Regions from separate parts of the Vagococcus sp. CY53-2 genome, predicted to be linked through region 3. Evidence: predicted binding sites of a transcription regulator. Region 3 holds the regulator's gene; each other region holds the start of a gene.
The links. Region 3 encodes NrdR, which represses ribonucleotide reductase genes. Its sites were predicted from a motif close to ACACNATATATNGTGT; they were not measured.
Positions count from the first base shown of each region.

Region 1: a site for NrdR is predicted at 969-984, ahead of nrdD (anaerobic ribonucleoside-triphosphate reductase). Genes of this name have one in related genera too.
Region 2: a site for NrdR is predicted at 1,065-1,080, ahead of nrdH (glutaredoxin-like protein NrdH). Genes of this name have one in related genera too.

Region 1 is NZ_JALAHP010000002.1:139,878-142,160, forward strand. Features, by position in the region: gene rny (ribonuclease Y) at 1-707, shown strand, start outside; gene nrdD (anaerobic ribonucleoside-triphosphate reductase) at 1,086-2,283, shown strand, end outside.
Region 2 is NZ_JALAHP010000005.1:10,643-12,925, reverse strand. Features, by position in the region: gene nrdE (class 1b ribonucleoside-diphosphate reductase subunit alpha) at 1-395, opposite strand, end outside; gene nrdI (class Ib ribonucleoside-diphosphate reductase assembly flavoprotein NrdI) at 373-753, opposite strand; gene nrdH (glutaredoxin-like protein NrdH) at 756-989, opposite strand; gene MN581_RS07820 (hypothetical protein) at 1,405-1,971, shown strand; tRNA gene MN581_RS07815 (tRNA-Lys) at 2,025-2,097, shown strand.
Region 3 is NZ_JALAHP010000001.1:227,999-230,281, forward strand. Features, by position in the region: gene MN581_RS01140 (MFS transporter) at 1-667, opposite strand, end outside; gene nrdR (transcriptional regulator NrdR) at 975-1,439, shown strand; gene MN581_RS01150 (DnaD domain protein) at 1,462-2,283, shown strand, end outside.

The DNA.
Region 1 (2,283 bases), on a different contig from region 3:
AGATGGTGGAAAAATCTCGTAAGGAAATGGATGAACGGATTCGCGAGTACGGTGAGAACGCAGCATTTGAAGTGGGAGTTCATTCATTACACCCTGATTTAATTAAAATACTTGGTCGTTTAAGATTTAGAACAAGTTATGGTCAAAATGTTTTAAATCACTCAATCGAAGTAGCAAAACTAGCTGGTGTCTTAGCTGAGGAATTAGGAGAAGATGCAACGTTAGCACGTAGAGCTGGATTACTACATGATATTGGTAAGGCTTTAGATCATGAAGTAGATGGCTCTCATGTTGAAATAGGAACAGAGTTAGTAAGTAAATATAAAGAAAATCCAGTAGTAATAAATGCTGTTGCCTCTCATCATGGTGATGTAGAAGCAACTTCTGTAATCTCTGTCTTAGTTGCAGCAGCAGACGCTTTATCAGCTGCTCGACCAGGAGCAAGAAGTGAGTCATTGGAAAACTATATTAAACGTTTAGAACGTTTAGAAGGAATTGCTAATGATTTCCCTGGTGTTGAAACAAGTTTCGCAATACAGGCTGGTAGAGAAATTAGAGTTGTAGTGAAACCAAGTGAAGTGACAGATGACGAAGCCGTTATATTGGTTCATGACATTCGTAAGAGAATAGAAGACGAGCTTGAATATCCTGGACACATTAAAGTAACGGTTGTTCGTGAAGTTAGAGCAGTTGATTATGCTAAATAACGTTTACCAATAAGAAACAAAAAACAGATGGAGAAATTCATCTGTTTTTTTATTTACAAAATTTAATAAAGGTAAACGACTATTTGTTATTGCAGCATTTTTAATGACGATTAGATTTTTTATAAAAAATGAAAAGTAAGAAATGATAGATAAAAAAATGGAATATTCTTTTAATACAGAATAGTTCATTTTTTTATGATTAAGTGAATAAAAAAACAAAACAACTATTGACAAATAAAAGATATTATCAAACCAATATTTATACTATATATAGTGTTTTTAAATCTTTTGTAACAAAAATATATACTATATATAGTTGAAAAAAGACTTTCGTTGGGATAAGATATTAATTGAATATATTAAGGGAGTTAGATGATAATGATAGAAACAGCAGAACCAAGCGAAAAAATGAGCAAAATATCAGAAGAAATTGATACGATTAATGTCATTAAAAGAGATGGACGTACGGTTGATTTTGACATTGCAAAAATAACAGCGGCACTACTGAAAGCAGAAAATAAAATAAATGGTCCAATTGATGATTTATCTATTAGAAAAATTGATGAATTAGTATTTAAAATTGTTTCTGAGATTACATCTCGTTTTTCTAAAGATGTGAAAATTTATGAGATTCAAAATATCGTCGAACATATACTTCTTGAAAATCGTGAATATTCTTTAGCTCAAGAATATATAAATTATCGAACTAAGCGGGATTTTGAACGAGCAGAATCAACAGATATTAATGTGACAATTGAGAAATTACTAAATAAGGATCAACGTTTAGTAAATGAAAATGCGAATAAAGATAGTGATGTATTTAACACCCAAAGAGATTTGACTGCAGGAATTGTTGGAAAATCAATCGGTTTGAGAATGTTGCCTCCCCATGTGGCAAATGCTCATCAGAAAGGTGAAATTCATTATCATGATTTAGACTATCATCCCTATTCACCTATGACAAATTGTTGTTTAATTGATTTTGAGAGTATGTTGAATAATGGATTTAAAATTGGAAATGCTGAAGTTGAGCCTCCTAAGTCAATTCAAACGGCAACAGCACAAATTTCACAAATTATTGCTAACGTAGCATCTAGCCAGTATGGTGGCTGTTCAGCTAATCGAATCGATGAGTTTTTAGCACCATTTGCGAAAAAAAATTATGAAAAACATTTAGAAGATGCTAAGCAATGGATAGATGATGAGTCTAAACACGATGAATATGCAAAACAAAAAACAAGTAAAGATATTTATGATTCTATGCAAAGTTTAGAGTATGAAATTAATACATTATTTACTTCTAACGGCCAAACGCCATTCACTTCATTAGGATTTGGTCTTGGAACGGATTGGTTTGAGCGAGAAATTCAACGAGCAATTTTTTTAAATCGTATTAAGGGGCTTGGAGGAGAACATCGTACAGCGATTTTCCCAAAATTAATTTTTACGATTAAAGATGGTGTTAACTTGAAACCAAGTGATCCAAATTACGATATCAAAGAGTTAGCGTTAGAATGTGCGACTAAAAGAATGTATCCTGACATATTGAATTACGATAAAATTGTTGAGTTAACTG
Region 2 (2,283 bases), on a different contig from region 3:
GCAAAGTACAAGGCGTTAAACGCTACACGGTCTTCATAGCGCTCTAAATATTGTGTGCCATCATTTGTTTTTAAGGCATATTGAGAGTAGAACTTGTAAGCTGCCATAAATGATTTAAAGGTAAATGATTGAGACGCTAGATACGCATATAGTGATTCAATAAACTCTAGTGAGTAAAGAGATAAAAATTCTTCTTCTACATACTCATTTTCAGTTAAGAATGTCAATTTTTCTTTTATAGAAGAAAATTGTTTCGTATTTGGCTCCACGTTTTCTTTAAAAAAGGCATCTAAAGCCTCTTTATCTTTATATAAGGGAATTTGATCATTTACGGGGCGGTTGATTTCGTTATTTAATTCGAAATAAGTTACGTCAGTCAGATCTTTTAGACTCAAATTCATTCACTACTTTCTTAAAATTTTTTACATCGTCATTTGTGCCACTAAATTCAAAAGAAAACACAAGAGGAATGCCATAATCTTTTGCAATGTCTTTTGCAGTAAAGACAAATAAGTCTCCAAAGTTAAGATTGCCACCACCAGCGACACCTAGTAAGTGCTCTTGGTTGGTTTTGTACTCAATAAAATCGTTCACTACTTCTGTGACTTCTTTGTCATAAGTAGGAACGATTAATAGATAGTCTTCATTGATTTCATGAAAAGGATTGGTTGTGTCAATTTCATGAAAAGGAAGGTCTAGTTTGTTAATAAAACGTCTTGTCTGTCCGGTTAAAGAAAAAAAGACTAGTTTCATGATTAAACCGCCAACGTTCTTAATTGATCAGGTCTAAAACCAACAATTGTCATATTTTCATCCATTGTTTTTAAAACAGGCACACTTTGGAAACCTTGTTCTTTTAATGAATCAATATATTGTGGTTCTTTATCTATGTTAATTTCATTAAATTCAACATTTTTTTGTGCTAAAAATTTCTTTGTCATTAAACATTGTGGACAATTGTTTTTTGTGTATAGTGTGATTGTATTCATGAGTTCTTCCTCCTAATTTGTTCTTCTTAATATAAATATAAGTATAGCTTGAAATAAAAAAAAGTCAATAATGAAACACTAGATATTGTGTTTGGATTATTGAAAGCTACTATCTATTGTGTTTTAGGTGAAAAAGAAAAAATTCTCATAAAATAAAAATGCTTAACCAATAGTTTCTAGTATAGACATACTAAGTATAAAAGTAAATAGAAAAAAAATTTGAAAAAAACCAAATTTGTCGTCTCATCAGACGAAACTATTCATAAACTTATATTAAATTATCTATATAATAATAAATAGTATAGATGACTTTTATAAAAGGTGGTTACCTTAAAATTTACATGATACGTTTAATGAATAAGGTATTAATCCCCTTTTTTGAAAAATAGATGATATCAGAAAAGATGGTGAGATAATGGCAAATGATTATTTAGAAAAAGCGAATCATTTATTTGAAGAAGCGATGAGTGATACCAAAGAAAAATTAAATGTATTTGAAAAAACATTTTATTATAGACAACTTAACTATTCTGAACGGAGAATGTCTCGAAGAGTTATTATGTCCTTTAGTGAATATATGTTTGATTATCACTTTCAGACATTAGATAATTGGAATGAGCAAGCGCTACAAGATGTCTTATTAGATATTTTTCCCCATGAAGTTATTGCAGGAAAGAAATGTTTTGAGAAAATTCTTCTCATTTTGGTAAAATTTTTTGAATTTCTATATTTTCACGAAAAATGTTCACAAGGGCTACAATTAGCCGAGACGACTAAAAATTTAAAAGAATTGGTTTTACTGGAAGTCGAGAATTTATTAATAGGAACTCCAGAAGCAGATTTATTAACATTAGGTGAAGAAATAGGCCTCGATATAGGCAACTTAGAAGACATTGATTGTTTATATCAATTAGCCGAATTAATACAGAATGAGGGAGAAAGGTCTAGAAATATCGTTCCAATGAAAGTACGTAAAATCTAGAAAATTTCTTGCGTGAAAAAATAACAAGTGATATAATAGACCCGTTAACTATTGGGCTGTTAGCTCAGTTGGTAGAGCAACGGACTCTTAATCCGTGGGTCAAGGGTTCAAGCCCCTTACAGCCCATAAAATAAGAAAAACATTGTGGAATGAGTGAGTATGAACTTATTTGTCAATGTTTTTTTATTTTTACGCCGTTAAACAGTCAATCTGTCGAGAGATGATAAGAGTGTTGTTATATAAAGAAGGGGTTTTAGTACAAGAAAAAATTCTTTGATGTTATAATAACTTGTAAAGAGATGGAGGATGATT
Region 3 (2,283 bases):
TACCAAATACTAATAAAATTAACCCAATAGTTGATAAAATAAAGCCAATAAAATCAAAACCATTCGTCATCTTTTCACCATAAGTTTCAGGTAAAAATTTTAAAGCCGCTAAAATAATAAATAAACCAATTGGTAAATTAATCCAGAAAATCCAGTGCCATGTCATATAAGTGGTAAAATACCCACCTAACAATGGTCCAATAGCTGCCATACCAGAAATCACTGAGCCCCATACAGCAAAAGCGACAATACGATCTTTTCCAAAGAACAGTGCATTAACAGCTGATAAGGTAGTTGGTAAAACCGTAGCTCCTCCAATACCTTGCATGGTTCTAGCAGCTAACATAAAGGTAATATCTTTTGAAAAACTAGCCATTATAGAGCCAACTAAAAAAATAATGATTCCAGTAATGAGCATTTTTTTTCGACCAAAATTATCTGCAATGCGTCCCATGGTAATTAATAAAGAAGAGAAAATTAAAGAATAAAGCGTAATAATCCATTCAGCATCTGTAAAAGATAATTTTAAATCTTTCATAATGACGGGTAAAGACACATTAACAATGGTTCCATCTATTACAACTAGAGATACAGACAGAGCGAGTACGGCTAATGCCCACCATTTATGTTTGACAGTTTGTTGTTGTGCAGTTGTAGTATCTGCCACATTGAACACCTCACTTAATATAGTTATTTACGTTTCTATATTACACCTAAAGTGACGATGTGTCACACAGTTTGCGATATTAACACATATTTTTTACATAGTCATAAAATAGTCACTATTTAAAGGGAAATAGTCACTATTAAATACAAAATAATTAGAAAAGATTTCTTGTTTTTTAGTATGGAGAAAAATTTGTTATAATGGCTTAATCCGTCTAAACTAGTTTGCCTATACCAATAGTGGTGTTACATGTTATAATAGTGCTACTATTTTGTCTATTGAGACAGTTTATGAAGAGGTGAAAAAAATGCAATGTCCAAAATGTAGCTATAATGGATCGCGAGTAGTAGATAGTCGTCCTGCAGATGACAATCGTGCTATTCGTCGTAGAAGAGAATGTGAAAAGTGTGGTTTTCGTTTTACCACATTCGAGCGTATTGAAGTTGCTCCTTTACTTGTTATAAAGAAAAATGGGGCAAGAGAAGAGTTTAATCGCGAAAAAATACTAAGAGGTTTGGTCCGTTCAGCTGAAAAAAGACCAGTGTCAATGGATCAGATGGAACAAGTCGTTGAGCGCATAGAAAATAGAGTCCGACAAAAAGGAGATAATGAAGTATCGACGAATCTAATTGGAGAATATGTCATGGAAGAATTAGTCAATCTTGATGAGATTGCCTATATTCGTTTTGCCAGTGTCTATCGCCAGTTTAAAGATATGAGTGTCTTTTTGAAAGAGTTACAAGAAATTATTGATAAAGAAAAACATGATTAGAAAGTGAAGTGAGTATTAGGTGATGAACACACAGACCCATTTAAAGCCTAAAGATACATTTGAAGTTCATGGTTATTGCCTGTTAAATGGAGAAGATACACGTGTTTTGAACCTACTGTATCAACCAATCATTGGTGGGAATGCTTTAATGCTATATCATAACTTATTAAGCAATGTATCGGTATTTAAGAAACCAACCGCTCATTTTGTGTTACAAGATATAATAAATAATGGGCTTCAGGAATTATATCAATCACGTATCAAGTTAGAAGCTATAGGTCTATTAAAAACTTATGTTAGAAAAAAAGATGAGGGGTATCATTATATCTATCTATTAGCAAATGTTTTACCACCGCATATTTTTTTAGCTGATGATGTCTTGAGTCTATTATTATTAGACAGGGTGGGAGAACAACGATTTCAATTATTAGTTGACATGTTTCAACCTGATCAACCTGATTTATCAGATTATAGCGATATTACGAATAAGTATACTGATACGTTCCAGTTAAGTTCTGAGCGATTAATCCCATCTAATAAATTAATTGAACAAACAAATCAAATCATGAAGCAAATGCCAACATCTGTTAAACCCACGCTAGAAAGTGAAACATTTGATTGGGAATTTTTCGTAGATAACTTGTCTGGTTTAAACATTGATCAAACCTTTTTAACCAATGAATTTAAACCACTTGTTTACACAATTCATGGCTTATATGGCATAAATGAACTAGAGATGGTGAGTCATGTCAAATATTGTTTAGACTATGTCACAAACAAAATTGATGTGACAGAATTTAAACGTCATATTTATAAAAAATATCATCAAGCTAAATCGACAGCA